Pedobacter ginsengisoli: one gene and its partner. The protein of the gene in region 2 interacts with the protein of the main gene of each other region in a pairwise test. Links are inferred from orthologs where the notes say so. Each region holds a gene or a part of one and is shown on either strand. Other genes may lie near its edges. The genes, in order: topB and recJ.

Region 1 (8,973 bases), 1.6 Mb from region 2 along the record:
AGTTGTTATAATTTAAACCCGTAAGCTATTCGCAAAGCAACCTGTCCTAAATTTCCACCTCCTTTTGAAAGGCCTTCATATTTTACCCCCAAGTCAAGTCCGTTACTCCATGAATAACCTAATGCAGGAGAATAAAGAAATGAAGTTCCAGAACCATTAGTTACTCCAAACGCTGCCCCAAGCTCACCTAATCCATAAAGTCCTGACCCTGATTCATCAAAGAATACTTTTACCCCCGCTTTTAGTGGGATATAACCAAAATCAGGAACATCAACTCCCCCAACTTCTTTTCCAAGGAAATGAGTATAGCCTGTAGTTACGGGAATGGATATTTGTTTTGAAACATCAAATTGAAGTCTGGCATCAGCTCCAATTGTAAAGCTATAAGCATCCTTAGTTGGGACTCCAAGATTGACCCCAATACCTAGTTTTTGAGCACTGGCATTAGTTGTAAAGAACAACGCCACCGCAGCTACTGCAGTAGCAAAGAATTTTGTAGATTTTTTCATTTGATCGTTCATTTAAATTTAGTGTATAAGTTTTCCCTATACATCTCACTATTTACAAATTGCATGCCACACATTAAAAAGAAAATTATTATCATACTATTTAACTTTGGCAGCCAAATTTCAGTTTGAAGGTATTTATAACTTCATCAAATAACTCATCAGCATTCAATTCTATATTAAACCAGTTTATTTCAACTCCATCTTTCTCCATTTTTCTAAAAAATGTCATTTGGCGCTTAGCAAACTGACAAATTGCTATAGCAAGCCTTTCTTTTAATTCAGGATAACTAAGCTCATCGAATAAGTAAGCTGCAATAAATTTATATTCCAAGCCATAAAATACAAGATCCTCTTTGGTAACGCCATCGGCAATCAATTTTTTCACTTCATCAATCATCCCTTCTTTAAACCTAAGCTCAAGCCGACTAATGATTTTATGTCTTCGAAGTTCAATATCAGAGCTTAAACCTATAACAAGCGAATTAAACTCAGGTCTTTCAATTGATTGTAAATTGTTATGCATAAGGTATTCTGCAATCTCAATTGCTCTAATCAATCTTTTGTGAGATGATTGATCTGCTTGTTTTATCAATTCTGCTGGGTAATCAAACAATTTTCTGCGTAACAATTCTTTATCAAAGTTTTTTAAAGAATCTCTTAACTCATTGTTTACAGGTATAGCGGTGTACTCATGATTTTGAAGAATGCTATGAACATACATCCCAGTGCCACCACAAAGAATTGGTATTGCACCCTTTTCAGATATTTTCTGAAAAATTGAGAAAAAATCTTCTTTAAATTCATTTACATTATACCTTTCACCGGCTTTCTTAATATCAATTAAATGATACGGAATAGCTTTTCCATTCAGCATATACTCATCAAGATCTTTACCGGTACCAATATCCATTCCCTTAAATATTTGCCTGCTATCGGCACTAATTATTTCTCCATTCAGTGCGTCAGCCACTTTTACGGCAAGTTTAGTTTTACCAGATGCAGTTGGGCCTAAAATGATTAATAAAGGGTTTTGGCGCATTATAAGTATAAAATATATTTCAAATTACCTGTATTATAAACCTTTACATACTCTTCAGCAGCTACATCTGGCTTTCCGTTAACAAATTCGATTGCTAATCGATGTGGGAAACGCCTAACCAAAGTGTCCAGTTTTAGCCAGATTTCTGCAGGGGGTGTAATATCGGTCAGCTTAAAACCCGACTGTTCATAAGCCTTTCCCAGCGACCAGTCTCTATCTGCATAGCTCATAATATCATCAGGTTTATAATTCCTAATAAAATACTGTAGCAGCTTTGTAAAGCCTCCAATTATGGTATAACCACTTAAACTTGCAAACCGTATCAATTCTGCTGATCTATAACCAGGTGCTAATCCTTTCATATATCTAAGATTACTGAAACAAACAACAGCAATAATCTGTTCATTTAAACTCAATGCAAATTTGTAATTAGATTTAGCGGATCCGAGCAAATGATTATGATCTAAAAAATCATCAACCTGCTTCTGAGTAATTTGAATAACTTTAGTTTTGCGGGCATGAATACGCTTATTCAGCCCAATAATGGATGAAATCCGCCCTATAACCTGAACTTTTCTTGTTAGCCATATATCTTCCCATAGGTGCAATAAAGAAATATTTTTTATTTGATATTGATCTTGTAGTAAAAGCAGGTCTTCAGGTCGATAGCTATTTTTAATTGAAATAAGATTAACTATTACTTCTCCTGTCCCAATGGACAGTAAACTATATTCCTTCGATTCAATATCATGAATTGCAATACCAAGATCTTCAAAACTGGTTATTACATCTTGTTTCCAAACTGGTTCTATACCCAACCTTTTTCTTTATAAAGTTTAAACCCTGCAGCCAGTGCATCTTCTATTTGCAACATCAATGTATCATCCAGCTTTTTAATATGAAAACATGATTTACCTTTCAACAATTTAAGCAATTCGGGATTAAAAATCTTCTTCATCTCAGGCTCTGTATAAACGGGCATATAATAAAACCCTACATGTCCCTTTTGTATAATAACGCTTGCAAAGAAAACTTCATTTCTTTTCTTTCCATCAATCACAACATTCCTATCACTCCAAAGATCAAAAGAAGTTTCGCTATTTATTCTATTACTAAAACCCACAGTAGCAAATGGCTGCAGTGATGCTCTAATGGTTTGAAAAATTTCTACAAAATCAGTTTTCATTGATTTAAGTTATTGATGAGTATCAATTAAACAACAGCTATCTATCAATATTGTTTACTATTATAAGTTATCGGCCAGCCACCATTTTGTTGCAGGGTAGTACTTATCCAAAATCACAGATTCCCCCATTAATGGCGTGGTAGTTTTCAAGTTTTCTTCATCAGCCTTATTTACGACTCTTATTATCGGCTCATTCCAATCGTGCATAGCTAATTTGAATTTTCCCCAATGGACAGGTAATAGAACCTGAGCTTTCAAATCAATGGCGGCCTGTACTGTTTGTTCAGGAAACATATGGATTAAAGGCCAATAAGCATTGTACTGCCCACACTCTAATATTGCAATATCAAAGGGTCCATATTGTTCACCTGCATTTTTAAAATGTGTATCATATCCTGAGTCACCACCTAAATACAATTTATTTTTTGATGTTTGTAAAATAAAGGCAGACCATGCTGTCTGGTTTCTTTTAAACAACCTTCCGGTAAAATGACGAGCAGGAAGTGCAATAAACTTGAGCGTATTTTGAGTTGTTTCCTCTCCCCACGACAGTTCAGTAATTTTATTTGCAGGTACTCCCCAATGCTCCAAATGTGAGCCTACACCTAACGAAACGATAAATCTCTTTGTTTTATCCTTTAACTTTAAAATAGCTTCATAATCCAGATGATCATAATGATCGTGTGTGATCAGTACAACATCTAGTTCTGGAAAATCCTCTGCCTTTATAAAATCCGTTCCCTGGAATCTTTTAGTACCAATAAAAGAAATTGGAGAAGGTCTTTCACTTAAAACCGGATCAACAAGTATGTTCTGTCCATCTGTTTGTACAAGATAAGAAGAGTGGCCAAACCAAATAACCTTAACATTGGAATCATCCTGTTCAAAATTAGGCTTAACAGTAGGTACAGAACCTTTCGGACTACCCTTATCATTTCCTTTCAACATTCCCCTTATCATATCCCAATAACTTACATTATCTGGCTTCATGGGTGTCGGCGATAAGTTCTCAAGTGCTCCATCTTTATAATTTGGCAACTTTTTTATGCGTTCTAAACGATTGCCTTCAGGCACACGTCCAAAAATAGGAAAGCTAAGCACCCAAACTGTTAGGAGTGTAAATGCTACAGCAAAAATTAATAAAGAATACATAATCTTCTTTTTCAGAATAACTTGATGCTAGTGAATATACTTACAAAAATACAATCTATTAACTTACTTTCTCAACAGGTTTCTCCTCCTTTGCAAACTTCTCTGCCAATCCCGTTCCCGATTGTAATAACTCATTAGTAATGGTTCTGGTATAGTCAGTAATCTCAGCTTTAAAATCGGCAACAGAGGCTCCTGAGCGAATTTCTTCCAGCCTTTTTTCCCATTGTCCAGTAAGCTCTGCCTGCGCAATTTTCTGATCCTTTACCACGTCATAAACCGCCAAACCTTTAGTAGTAGGCACTAAATTCCTTTTTTCCCTTACAATGTAATCTCTGTTAATCAAAGTTTCAATAATTGCTGCCCTGGTAGCAGGTGTACCTAATCCACTGTCTTTCATTGCATACCTCAACTCTTCATCTTCTATATCTTTTCCAGAGGTTTCAAGTGCCTTTAATAAAGATGCCTCGTTATACAAAGGTTTAGGCTTAGTTTGTTTTTCTAACAAAGCTTTATTTACAACCGGAAGCTCCTCGCCTACCTTTACCTTCGGTAAAGATGGATTTTCTTCATCCTTCTTATCATCATCTGATTCATTAAATACAGATCTCCATCCTGCAGAACGAATTACCGTTCCATTTGCCATAAAAACTGAGCCTGATTCAATTGTTATCTTTGTGATTTCCTTTACACATTCCTGATGAAAAGCTTCAAGCATCCTTCCCACTACCATGTCATAAATTGCTTGCTTATCACCGCTTAACTGATAAGGAGACTCGCCTGTAGGTAAAATTGCATGGTGATCGGTTACCTTCTTGGCATTTACGCTTCTCTTATTTAATGGCACTGTTAGCAGAAATTCAGCCTGCTTTCCAAAATCCTTATGTACCTTCAACTTATCTATTAGGTTTGGAACATTCGCGTACACATCATCGCCAATGTATCTGCTACCTGTACGCGGATAAGTAACCAATTTACTTTCATATAAGCCTTGTAACAAATTTAAAGTCTGGTCGGCAGTAAATCCCTTACGTTTATTAGCTTCTTGTTGCAAGCTACTCAAATCATGCAATAAAGGTGGTGGTTCCTTTCTTGGTTTTGCTTCAACGGTTAAAATTTTACCACCATTTGAAAAACCAGATGTAGTATCTTTAATTTTTGCAAACAATTCTTCTGCTTCTTCTTTTTTGTCAAAGTTATTTACAGATATTGCTTTAAACAGTTGACCATCCTTATCTAACTGTATTGCAAGCTGATAATATAATTGAGGCACAAAGTTCTTAATTTCCAGAAAACGCGAACAAATCATTGCCAAAGTAGGTGTTTGAACCCGTCCTAATGAAAGGACCGATCGCGCACCAGCCGATATACTAAGCGCCTGTGTTGCATTCATCCCCACCAACCAGTCCGATTCAGATCTACAATGTGCCGAATTAAAAAGCGTATCATAATCTGTTCCTGGTTTCAGATTTCTAAAGCCTTCCTTTATTGCCTCATCAGTTTGCGACGAAATCCATAGCCTTTTAAAAGGTTTTTTGCATTTCAAAAAATAGTAAATGTAGCGGAAAATAAGTTCACCTTCCCGCCCAGCATCCGTTGCTACAATTATCTCAGTAGCCTCATCAAACAATTTTTTAATGATATCGAGCTGTTTTCTAACACCAGGATCTTCAACTAAGCCATCCTTAGTTTTTATTTTCCTAATCCCTAACTTAAATTTTTTAGGCAGCATCGGTAAGTGTTGCCTTCTCCATCCTATAAATCCATACTCTTGTGGTGGAGCCAATTGAAGCAAATGTCCAAATGCCCATGTAAAAGAATATCCCTTACCCTCTATATAACCATCTTTTTTTGCTGTAGCACCGAAGACTTTAGCCAACTCACGCGCCACTGAAGGCTTTTCTGCAATAACAATCTTCATAATTATTCAAAAATATCTATACCCACTTTAAATGTGTTGCAATGCGCATCCACTATATCTTTTATATCTGGCGAATATCCTCCGCCCATACTTACCTGAACAGGCAAACTGTTATTCTTGCAAAATTGTAACACCATTCTATCTCTTTCCAGACAAGCCGATTTTGATAATCCCAGCTTCCCAAGGTTATCACTTTTAAGGACATCAACTCCTGACAAGTAAAACACAAAGTCAGGATTATGCTTTAGAAGAAGAGGAAAACATGAATTTAATTTATTTAAATACATTTCATCTTCTGTTCCATCCTGCAATGCTATATCCAAATCAGATTGCTCTTTTCTGAAAGGAAAGTTCTTATCTCCATGCATGGAAAATGTAAATACTCGCGGCTCACCATTAAAAATTTCTGCAGTACCATTTCCTTGATGAACATCTAAATCTATAATTAAGATACGGCTGGCAAAACCATTATTCAGCAAGTAATTGGCGGCTATAGCCTGATCGTTTAACAAACAAAATCCTTCACCCCAATTACTTCCTGCATGATGCGTTCCTCCTGCAACATTAAAAGCTATCCCAAACTGCTTTGCATAAATAGCTCCATCAATGGTTCCCTGTGCAATCCTAATCTCACGCTCTACCAATTGTTCTGTTAATGGAAAGCCAATCCTTCTTTGTTCTTTTGCAGGAAGCGTTAGATTTTTTAATTGCTGCCAATACTCGTTCTCATGAGTCAGCAAAATTACATCCTCACATAATTTATCCGGAGCAAATAAGTTCCTCCTGCTAATAAACCCCTGATGCAGCAATTGTTCGGGGATTAGCTCATACTTAAGCATTGGAAAACGATGCCCCTCTGGTAAAGGATATGCAAATAAAGGATGCCATGCAATCTTAACCATCTTAACGTAATATCTGCTCTACGTGTTTTTCAATGTTATTACAAATCTCATCAACCGGCAAATCATTAGCATCAGATCCAAAAGGGTTTTCAATCTCTTCCGCAATTAACTCCAAACTAGCTAGTACGTATAATATAAATGGCACAATAGGAACCACAAAGTAACCTAAGCTAAAAACCCAGCCAAAAGGCAAGGTAATAACATATATGAAAATGAATTTCTTAATAAAAGCACTATAAGAATATGGAATAGGTGTATTCTTAATTCGCTCACAACCACCACATATATCAGTAAACTGCTGAACATCTGCATTAAGTATAATTAACTGTTCCTGGCTAATTACCCCAGCTGCTTGCAAGTCAAAAACCCTTGACGAAATACTAGCGGCTACCTGATTTGGAATGTGCTTGCCTCCATCAACTTCAATAAGAAAACTGTTTTTACCAAAATATTGCTTCTCTCTCAAATGTTCCTTTAAAGCAAAGGCATATTTTGGAATTCCATATTCAAAAAACTCTAAATGCTCTTTATTTAATTTTAGTGCTTTAATCTTTATTGCAAAATTACGGCTTACATTTGTTAAAGCACCTAAAAACCTTCTACCTTCCCACCATCTATCGTATGAAGTATTTGTTCTAAACACCAACAACATGGAAATTACAAAACCAAGTAAATTGTGCATCATTCCAATATTTTTAACATAAGTAGTTTCAGCCAATTTCAGGTAGTTTAACTCCAGAAATGCAATTATGCCTGAAAATATCGCTACGCTAATCATTAATGGCCACAATTTCCTGATTGTATCAGACTTGTGTGCATGAAAGATAAAAGTGAACCAGTCTTTTGGATTATAATTTATCATAATAAAATCTCTTAAATAGTATTAAACAATACTTTTGGTAATCTGTAATAAAAGTTCGCCTGTGCGAAACACATCTTCAAATGAATTATACAAAGGAACGGGACTCAACCTAATCACATTTGGTTCTCTCCAGTCTCCAAGAACATTATTTGCTACCAATCCCTCAAAAATCTCCTTACCTTTCTGCTTTGCAATAATAGAAACCTGAGCACCACGTTCGTTTTCATTAAAAGGAGTTATAATCTCAAACTGTTCATTATTTAATTTTTTATTTATCTGATCTATAATATAAAACATATAAGAAGTTAAAAATATACTTTTAACCCTTAACGGCTCTACAAACCCTGCTTTTTCGAACACTTGCAATGATGCAAGGTATAACGCCATAGGCATCACCTGAGTGCAACTTACTTGCCATCCATCAGCGCCAATTTCTGGCAAAAAGCCCTTTTCCATTTTAAATCTTTGCTCTTCGTTATAGCCCCACCAACCGGCAAAACGGTTCAGTGTAGTATCTTTAAAATGCTTCTCGTGAACGAAAATACCACTTATTCCTCCTGGCCCTGAATTTTGATATTTATAAGAACACCAGCAAGCAAAATCTATATCCCAATCATGTAGCTCCAAGGGAACATTCCCTGCAGCATGAGCCAAATCAAACCCCACAATAGCTCCAACGGCATGTCCTGCTTTTGTTATGGCTTCCATATCGAACCACTGACCGGTAAAATAATTTACCCCTCCAAACAACACTAAAGCTACTTCATCGCCATATTGTGCAATCTGAGCTTGAACATCTTCCGTTCTTAACGTATGTTCACCTAATCTTGGTGCTACCTCAATAATCGCTTCTTCCGGACTGTAGCCGTGAAAACGAACCTGACTCTCAACTGCATACTGGTCTGACGGAAAGGCACCTGCCTCCATAATAATCTTAAACCTACCTTTAAGAGGCTTATAAAAACTGACCATCAGCAAATGCAAATTAACAGTCAAAGTATTCATAGGGCAAACTTCTTTAGCACTTGCTCCAACCAGTGGACCCATCAGTTTTTTTAACTCCTTGTGATAGAACATCCACGGATTATCCCCTTGAAACCACCCCTCTACAGCCAGGTTATGCCAGCTACTTAATTGTTCATCAACTACTTTACGTACTACTTTAGGTTGTAAACCTAAAGAATTACCACACAGATAAATAAATGGTTTTCCATTTTGTTGCGGAAATAAGAAATCATGCCTAAAACTACTAAGCGGATCTGCCTGATCCAGGCGTTGAGCAAAGGCTAAATTGTTCTCAAAATTCATCGATTCAAATATCAATAAAAAAGGCAGATAATTAAATCACCTGCCTTATTTGTTATCAACAATAGCTATTATATATACTCTAAATATTTTATTTGTT
Region 2 (9,024 bases):
TTTAACTTCTATGCTAAAACTTTATTTGGTATTAAGGAGCAAAAGCCTCAATGGCGCAGGGCTGTTGGTGTGGTTAATGGAAACCTTGGTGAGGTAGTTGGTAAATTATATGTTGAAAAACATTTTCCGCCTGCAGCCAAAGAACGTATGCTTAAACTGGTTGGTAATTTGTTAAAAGCCTACGAGGCCAGTATTAAAGAGCTTGACTGGATGGGTGCTGAAACTAAAAAACAGGCACTTGAAAAAATAAGTAAGTTCACGCCAAAAATTGGATACCCTGATAAATGGAGAGATTATAGTAAACTTAAAATCGTAAAGAACGATCTATTTGGCAATGAAAAACGATCTAAAGAGTTTGAATATAACCGCATCTTTAATAAACTGGGTAAGCCTGTTGACCGTACGGAATGGGGTATGACACCACAAACCGTTAATGCTTATTACAATCCAAGCATGAATGAGATTGTATTTCCTGCTGCTATCTTGCAGCCTCCATTTTTTGATATGACAGCAGATGATGCTGTGAATTATGGCGGTATTGGTGCAGTAATTGGCCATGAAATTGGTCATGGCTTTGATGATCAGGGAAGTACATTTGATGGTACGGGCGCAATGCGTAACTGGTGGACTGCCAAAGATCAAAGTGAGTTTAAAAAGAGAACAAATGCCTTAAAAGCTCAGTATAGTGAGTTTAAAGTTTTTCCAGATCTTAATGTAAATGGGGATTTTACCCTTGGAGAGAATATTGGTGACCTTGGTGGATTAAGCATTGCGCTTAAGGCCTATAACGCAAGTTTAAATGGTAAGCCAGCACCAGTTATGGATGGTTTTACCGGCGAACAGAGGGTATTCCTTGGCTGGGCTCAGGTATGGTTAAATAAATCTACAGATGAAGCATTAAGGAATCAGGTAGGTACTGATCCACATTCTCCGGCCAAGTTCAGGGTTAACGGTGTTGTAAGAAATATACCTGAGTTTTATACCGCATTTAATGTAAAACCAACTGATTCTCTATATCTGGCTCCAGAGAAAAGAGTTAAAATCTGGTAGGGGATTTACCAATAATTGATAATAAAAGGTCGCATCAAGTTTAATGATACGACCTTTTTTAACTTAATTGAGAGAATAGTTAAAATAGACTGATAAAGTTCTCTTTAGCTACTGATGTAGCTTTCCAGCTGAGATATAGTTTGTTTCTGATCCTCAATGATGAATTTCACAACATCACCTATTGAAATCATTCCCAGTAATTTATTCTCATGCATTACCGGTAAATGTCTGATATGCTTATCCGTCATGAGTTGCATGCACATGTCTATACTATCCGTTGGTAAAATAGTAATAGGATTTGCTGTCATTACCTCTTTTATTGGTGTTTCTGCAGACGACTTTCCATACAGAATAATCTTTCGGGCATAATCTCTTTCTGTAAATATGCCTTGTAGCTTATCGTTTTCCACAATAAGCAGGGCGCTTACATTCTTTTCCATCATCATTTGAAGCGCCTCTAAAACAGATGAGTTTTCTGTAACTGAGAAAATCTGTACAGATTTGGTACTAAGTATTTGTTGTACTGTTTTCATAAGCGATTAAGAATTAGCTATTTAAATTTAACTAAAAAAAATTAAATCACCTTATCTAATACAAAAAAAAATTAACGAAAATAACCAGTGTTATTACTTCATCAGAGGGAGTATTTCTTCAACGTATTTCCTATCGTTCGCTAATCTTGGAACCTTATGTTGTCCTCCAAGTTTACCTTTTGATTTTAACCAGTTGTAGAACGTATTGTTGGGTGCGTTATGTACTTTAGGGCGGCGCAAAGCCAGATCTTTAAATCTTTTCGCATCGTAATCAGAATTTACCTCTCTTAAGGTCTGATCTAAAACATCAACAAAACGTTCAAAGTCATTAGGCTGATGATCAAATTCAATTATCCATTCATGGCCACCAACCTCTTCGCCTTTAAAATAGATAGGGCAGGCAGTATAATCTTTAAATACGGCACCTGTGGCATCACATGCCTTGCAGATTGCCTGTTCAGCATTGTCTATAATAACCTCTTCTCCAAAAGCATTTATAAAATGTTTTGTTCTGCCGGTTATTTTTATGCGATACGGAGATAGACTTGTAAACTGAACGGTATCTCCAATCATATACCGCCAAAGTCCTCCATTTGTCGAGATAATAATGGCGTAGTTTTTATTAAGCTCTACCTGCTCCAGACTAAGGGTATCAGGGTTATCATCATCAAGCTTTTCAATCGGTAAAAACTCGTAGTATATGCCATAGTCAAGCATTAGTAAAAGCTCATCTGAATCCACCTCATCCTGAATTCCAAAGAAACCTTCAGATGCATTATAGGTTTCCAGATAGTACATATGGCTGCAAGGGATCAATTCTTTAAATTGTTCCCTGTAGGGCTTAAAGTTTACAGCGCCATGAATATAAAGCTCAAGGTTTGGCCACACTTCCAGTAAATTGGCTTTACCAGTTATTTCCAGTACTTTTTTAGCCAACACAATAGTCCAGGTGGGTACCCCGGCTATATTGGTTACATTCTCTTTGATGGTGGCTTCAGCCATTTTTTCCATCTTTTCCTCATAGTTCTCCATTAATGCAATGGAGATATTTGGTGTGCGGTAATATTCGGCCCACATCGGCAGATTTTTGATCAATACAGCAGAAAGGTCACCATAAAAGGAGTCCTCATTAAGCTGATTAATTTGGTGACTGCCACCAAGAACAAGTCCCTTTCCTGTAAAAATCTCATTGGTAGGTCTGTTGTTGCAAAAAATCGACAACATGTCCTTTCCACCTTTAAAGTGACATTCCTGTAAAGATTCTTCTGATACCGGAATAAACTTACTCCTGTCGCTTGTTGTGCCAGATGATTTGGCAAACCATTTAATTTCCGATGGCCATAAAATGTTTTGTTCTCCTTTAAGCATTCTTTCAATGAATGGCTTTAGGGTATCATAGTTTTGTAAGGGAACACGTTCCTTAAATTGTTTAGGAGTTTCAATGGAACGGTAATCGTATTTTTCACCCCATTCAGTATCCTCAGCGCTTGAAATTAGTTTTTGAAACCATTCTTCCTGCACATCATGCGGGTACTTTATAAAAAGCTCTATCTGGTGGACGCGCTTTTTCATATACCAGGTAAAAATTGAATTTACAATTGCCATGCTTTTGTTTAAGTAGTGAATTATAAGTTTTTACTTCGTAATACGAAATTAGAGCCTAAATATACTCTTCTTACCATTTCATTGGCAGCAAGTACTTCCGGGGTTCCAGATTCCAGAATCTTGCCCTCAAATAATAAATAAGCCCTGTCGGTAATAGATAAAGTTTCCTGTACGTTATGGTCGGTAATCAGAATACCTATGTTTTTTTGTTTTAGTTTAGCAACTATAGTCTGAATTTCTTCAACAGCAATGGGGTCTACCCCGGCAAACGGTTCATCCAGTAAGATAAAATTAGGACTAGCAGCCAATGCCCTGGCAATCTCTGTCCTTCTGCGTTCCCCTCCCGAAAGTAGGTCGCCACGGTTTTTACGAACTTTATGTAAACTAAACTCACTAATCAGCTCTTCCAGTTGTTCATGTCGTTCTTCCTTGCTCATTTTAGTCATTTCTAAAATGGCCATTATATTGTCTTCAACAGAAAGTTTTCTGAAAACTGAAGCCTCCTGCGCTAAGTATCCAATACCTTTTTGTGCTCTTCGGTACATTGGGTCACTGGTAATGTCCTGGTCATCCAAATATATCGTACCCTCATTTGGTTTAATCAACCCCACAATCATATAAAAAGAGGTTGTTTTTCCGGCTCCATTGGGTCCTAGTAAACCAACAATTTCACCCTGACTAACACTAAACGAAACGTCATTAACAACAGTACGTTGTTTATATTTTTTTATCAGATTTTCAGCTCTTAATATCATCTAATTATATTGGTTGTCAATTTCTATGGCTTTAATATTTAATTGTAAACGCCGTTGATCTTTCCATATATTTTCTTCTACTGTATAACAAACAGAGAAAGGTTGGTTTGGCTGTAATAATGATTCGTATTCTGCCAATCCAAAACCAATGCTTTCAAAAATAGTAGAATTTTGTTGTTTTAAATTTAATTTTAAATGTTTTGTGCCCACAACATAAGGTTTTCCGGTAATAAATACATTATGAGAAACAAAAATTGGTGCCATATTTAAGGGGCCAAATGGCTCCATTTGCGCTATAATGCGCTGAAATTTACCATCTATTTGCCTAAATTCAATTTCTGAATCTATATTTATTTCCGGCTTTAATAAGTCATCAGTAATGGTTGATGCAACTATATTTTCAAAACGATCCGAAAATAATTGAATGTTTTCGGGCTTTATTGTTAATCCAGCAGCAAACTTATGTCCACCAAACTGAACCAAAAGATCTTCGCAACCTAGTAATGCTTCATACAAATCGAACCCGGCAACGGATCGCGCAGAGCCTGTAAGCAGTCCGTTCGATGCGGTAAGTACAACTGTAGGTCTATAATATTTCTCTATCAGTCTGGAAGCCACAATGCCTATGACACCTTTATTCCAGCTTTCATGATATACAACCGTTGTTTTTTTACTAACAAGAATTTCACAATCTTCAATTAATGCAAGGGCTTCGGCCGTAATGCTTTGGTCAGATGTTTTGCGTTCTGTATTTTGTAGGTTTATAAGTAAACTTTGCTCCTGAGCTATGGTACTTTCTGTACAAAGCAACATTTTAACTGCTTCGGATGCATGGTTCATTCTTCCGGCAGCATTGATACGGGGAGCTAAGGTAAAAACTACATCGGTAAGTGTGTAATCTTTATGCTTTCCAGAAATTTCCATCAGCGCCTTTAATCCAATAGAAGGCTGTGTGTTTAATTTGATGAGGCCATGATATGCAAGAATTCTATTTTCATCAATAACAGGTACAATGTCAGCAGCAATACTTACCATTACCAAATCAATATATTGCTCGTATTTATCGGAAGTTAACTGATGAGTATGGCAATAGGCCTGGGCAAGTTTAAAGCCAATGCCGCAACCAGCAAGTTCTTTAAAAGGGTAAGGACAATCGTTACGTTTCGGATCAAGTAGAGCAATTGCAGCCGGAAGTTCATCTCCAGGCAAATGATGATCGCAAACAATAAAATCAATATTCAAAGTGTTTGCATAGGCAATTTTATCGTTGGCTTTTATTCCGCAATCAAGAGAAATGATCAGCGTGAAACCATTTTCTGCGGCATAATCAATTCCAGCTGTCGAAATACCGTATCCTTCCTTATGTCTGTCTGGGATATAATATTCAATGTTTGACGTAAACTGGCTAAAAAAACTGAATGCAAGGGCAACTGAAGTGGTTCCATCTACATCATAATCTCCGTAGATTAATATCTTTTCATTTTTTGTAAGGGCAAGGTCAATTCTTTCGATGGCTTTATCCATATCCTTCATCAGGAAAGGATCGTGCAGATGCGACATCTGCGGCCTAAAATAATCACGCGCACTATCGAAACAAGAAATGCCTCTTTGTACTAATATCTCCGCTAAACTGCTATTTATATTTAATTGTTGTGCAAGCAAATCTGTCGTTTCTATATTGCCCTTTGCGGCCCGCACCCATCTTTTTTTCATCTAATATCTGTCTTCTTTTTCCCTGCGAAGCTTGCATAAACTTCTGATTATTTTATTGCCAGCGTGTTAACTTCATAGAGGTTCCCTATCTTTGCAATGATATTGTTGTAAATATATCATTTAATTTTCTTACTAATAACTACGCCATTGCAAGTTTTCACTTTATACGAAGGATCATATTCTGTAGACGCAACTAAAAAATTTATACCATTTAATGCCGAAAAGGATAACCCCAAGGATCGTCCGGCTTCTCTTTTTATCCATGTACAGCCTTTTTTAATTAAGCTAAAAAATAGCCTGGTTTTATTTGATACAGGTTTGGGCTACAGTGATGAAAAAGGACAGTTGATTTTGCATAATAACATTAGAAAGGCTGGTTTTGATCCTGAAGATGTAGATATGGTTTTGATGTCTCATCTTCATTTTGACCATTCAGGTGGCATGATCCATAACAAAATTGATGGCAGTGTAGAGTTAAGCTTTCCGCACGCAACATATGTAATTCAAACAGGAGAGTGGGAGACTGCTTTTACAAACCCTTCTTCGTCTTACAAAACTGAAATATTTGAATTTTTGCAACGCAATGCGCAGCTAAAATTTATTGAAAACTCCGGGCAACTAACCGATGAAATCAGTTATGAGCTTACCGGAGCACATTGTCCGTTTCATCAGGTGTTTTTACTAGATGATGGTGTAGATAAAGTGTTTTTTGGAGGCGATGTTTTGCCGGAACCGGAAGAACTACTAAGAAAGTTTATTGCGAAGTATGATTTTGATGGTAGGAAGGCTATGGAGCTTAGAGAAGAATTTGGAAAGAAGGCTGCTGAGGAGAATTGGAATTGCCTTTTTTATCATGCAAAAAGTAAGGCTACTGGATATGTTACCTATACAGATGGGCAATTTAGAATAAGCTAAAGAACAACTAACTGTAAAAGTTCTTTGAGTCTTTCGATGGTTAAGGGTTTAGAAATGAATCCGTTTACGGATTTAAAACCCTTGGCTTTCTCAATGTCATACTCATAAACAGAAGAAGAGAGCATATACAGGTAAACTTTTGGGCGTACTATATTCAGTTTTTCGTAGGCCTCCAGAAATTCCCAGCCGTTAAGAATTGGCATATTAATGTCTACCAGGATAATGTGCGGGAATATTTCTACATTACTGGTGATGCTTGTCAGGTAATCTATAGCTAGCTGGCCATTGCTTTTTGAAGTCATATCTACCTCATAACCAGTTTTTTCTATCACTTTTTTTATGATAAAAATATTGATGTCATCATCATCAATAACAAGCATATTGATTCTAGAGTTGGTCATAAAGTTTTGTAAAGCGCAGAAAAGTTAAGTACAAAATTATAATATATTTAACTCTTTTAATAGGGGTGTAAATAAAAGCAAAAAAAAAGAGCCATTATTTATATAATGGCTCTTTTTTTTGTGTTTTTTTATTTTTTGGCTACAAGCTTAATAGCAAGCTCAAAATCGTCATAAATCATTTTGTCACCAACATCAGGAAATATACCTTTTGATCTAAATTTGATTCCAAACTTAGTCCTGTCAACAACAACTTTTTCAGCAGTTGCAGTTACTGATCCATCAGCATTCCAGGTAATAGTTGCAGGGAAAGTGATAGAATTTGTAATGCCTTTAATGGTAAGATTACCAGTTACATTGGCAGTATTGGCACCTGTATTTGCAATTTTTTTAATAACAAAAGCAGAAGTCGCAAATTTGTCAACTCCAAAAAAGTCATCAGCTTTTAAGTGACCTTCCAGTTTTTCACTTTTATCAGCATCTTTAATAGTTGCCATATTAATTGTGAAATTACCACCTGAAAGTTTTTTATCATTGAAAATTAAACTTCCTGACTGAAGGTCTATAGTTCCATTGTGGCTACCAGTGAGTTTTTTACCAACCCAGGTTAATGATGATTTCTCAACATCCACTTTATAGGTAGTTGGCTTAAATACAGGAGCAATAAATGCTGATGAGAAAAATACGATTAGTAGTAATGCCAGCGAAGTGATTTTTAATTTCATTGTACTATAATTTGAGTTTTTAATACTAAAGCTTTTTTTAGCCTTTTGATACATTTTAGAAGACAAATGTATCAAAAGGTTTAAAGACCTAAATTGACTTATGATAAGTTTTTAGGCTAAATCTTCAGCATAGCTTTCAATTGGCGGACAAGCACAAACTAATGATCTGTCTCCAAATGAATCATTTACTCTTCCAACCGATGGCCAGAATTTATAAGCAGCTACATAAGGTAAAGGGAAGGCGGCAGTTTGTCTGCTATAACCATGGTTCCACTCATTTCCAGTAACTACAGCTGCAGTATGCGGGGCATTTTTTAGTGGGTTATCAGTTTTATCCAGTTCACCTGTTTCAACTGCAGTGATTTCATTTCTGATGGCAATTAAAGCATCACAGAAACGATCTAACTCATGTTTAGGTTCGCTTTCAGTTGGCTCAACCATTAGTGTTCCGGCAACAGGGAAAGATACAGTAGGGGCATGAAATCCGTAATCCATCAAACGTTTTGCAATGTCAACAACCTCAATCCCGAAGTTTTTAAATCCTCTGCAATCTAAGATCATTTCATGTGCGCAACGGCCATTAGCTCCCGAATACAATACAGGATAATGCTGCTCAAAACGGCCTTTCATATAGTTGGCATTTAGTATTGCATATTTTGTAGCGTTGGTTAATCCTTCACCACCCATCATTGCAATATAAGCATGAGATATGATCAGAATTGAAGCTGAACCCCATGGTGCCGAAGAAACTGCATGAATGGATTTTTCATTATTTATATCTACCACAGCATGTCCGGGTAAATAAGGAACAAGATGTTTTGCAACACCAATAGGACCCATACCAGGACCACCACCACCGTGAGGAATACAGAATGTTTTGTGCAGGTTAAGGTGACAAACGTCGGCGCCAATATTTGCAGGGCTGGTTAAACCAACCTGAGCATTCATATTGGCTCCATCCATATAAACCTGTCCGCCATTTTCATGGATAACATTACAAATGTCTACTATACTCTCTTCAAACACGCCATGTGTAGAAGGATAGGTAACCATTAAGCATGAAAGATTTGCCGCATGCTCAACAGCCTTAGCTTTTAAATCTTCAACATCAATGTTCCCGTTTTCCAGTGATTTTACAACCACAATCTTCATTCCGGCCATTGCCGCAGAAGCTGGATTAGTTCCATGGGCTGAAGAAGGAATTAAAGCGATGTTACGATGAGCATCTCCACGATCCTGGTGATAGGCTCTGATTACCATTAGGCCTGCATATTCACCCTGTGCACCAGCATTTGGTTGTAAGCTCATGGCAGCAAAACCGGTAATTTCG

The links.
Region 1: the proteins of recJ (region 2) and topB interact in binary tests that used the Escherichia coli proteins (3 or more experiments, as listed by UniProt). The link is inferred for Pedobacter ginsengisoli from one-to-one orthologs.

What each region holds. Positions count from the first base shown.
Region 1 is NZ_CP024091.1:2,164,098-2,173,070, forward strand. The notes cover bases 3,375-6,297. They hold topB (DNA topoisomerase III), read right to left. Parts: upstream 5,805-6,297; coding sequence 3,945-5,804; downstream 3,375-3,944. Other genes in these bases: CPT03_RS08960 (MBL fold metallo-hydrolase), read right to left, coding at 3,375-3,886; CPT03_RS08970 (histone deacetylase), read right to left, coding at 5,807-6,297. In the rest of the region: CPT03_RS08940 (hypothetical protein), read right to left, coding at 6-509; tRNA (adenosine(37)-N6)-dimethylallyltransferase MiaA, read right to left, coding at 610-1,548; CPT03_RS08950 (hypothetical protein), read right to left, coding at 1,548-2,366; CPT03_RS08955 (hypothetical protein), read right to left, coding at 2,357-2,734; more of CPT03_RS08960, read right to left, coding at 2,795-3,374; more of CPT03_RS08970, read right to left, coding at 6,298-6,706; CPT03_RS08975 (bestrophin family protein), read right to left, coding at 6,708-7,568; kynU (kynureninase), read right to left, coding at 7,590-8,876; CPT03_RS08985 (DNA-3-methyladenine glycosylase), read right to left, coding at 8,965-8,973.
Region 2 is NZ_CP024091.1:3,751,110-3,760,133, reverse strand. What follows is about bases 3,301-6,274. They hold recJ (single-stranded-DNA-specific exonuclease RecJ), read right to left. Parts: upstream 5,657-6,274; coding sequence 3,944-5,656; downstream 3,301-3,943. Other genes in these bases: CPT03_RS15470 (MBL fold metallo-hydrolase), read left to right, coding at 5,804-6,274; lptB (LPS export ABC transporter ATP-binding protein), read right to left, coding at 3,301-3,943. Outside these bases: CPT03_RS15495 (M13 family metallopeptidase), read left to right, coding at 1-1,050; CPT03_RS15490 (CBS domain-containing protein), read right to left, coding at 1,155-1,583; CPT03_RS15485 (GH3 auxin-responsive promoter family protein), read right to left, coding at 1,677-3,188; more of lptB, read right to left, coding at 3,209-3,300; more of CPT03_RS15470, read left to right, coding at 6,275-6,571; CPT03_RS15465 (response regulator), read right to left, coding at 6,568-6,972; CPT03_RS15460 (YceI family protein), read right to left, coding at 7,101-7,694; gcvP (aminomethyl-transferring glycine dehydrogenase), read right to left, coding at 7,806-9,024. UniProt on the Escherichia coli protein: Single-stranded-DNA-specific exonuclease.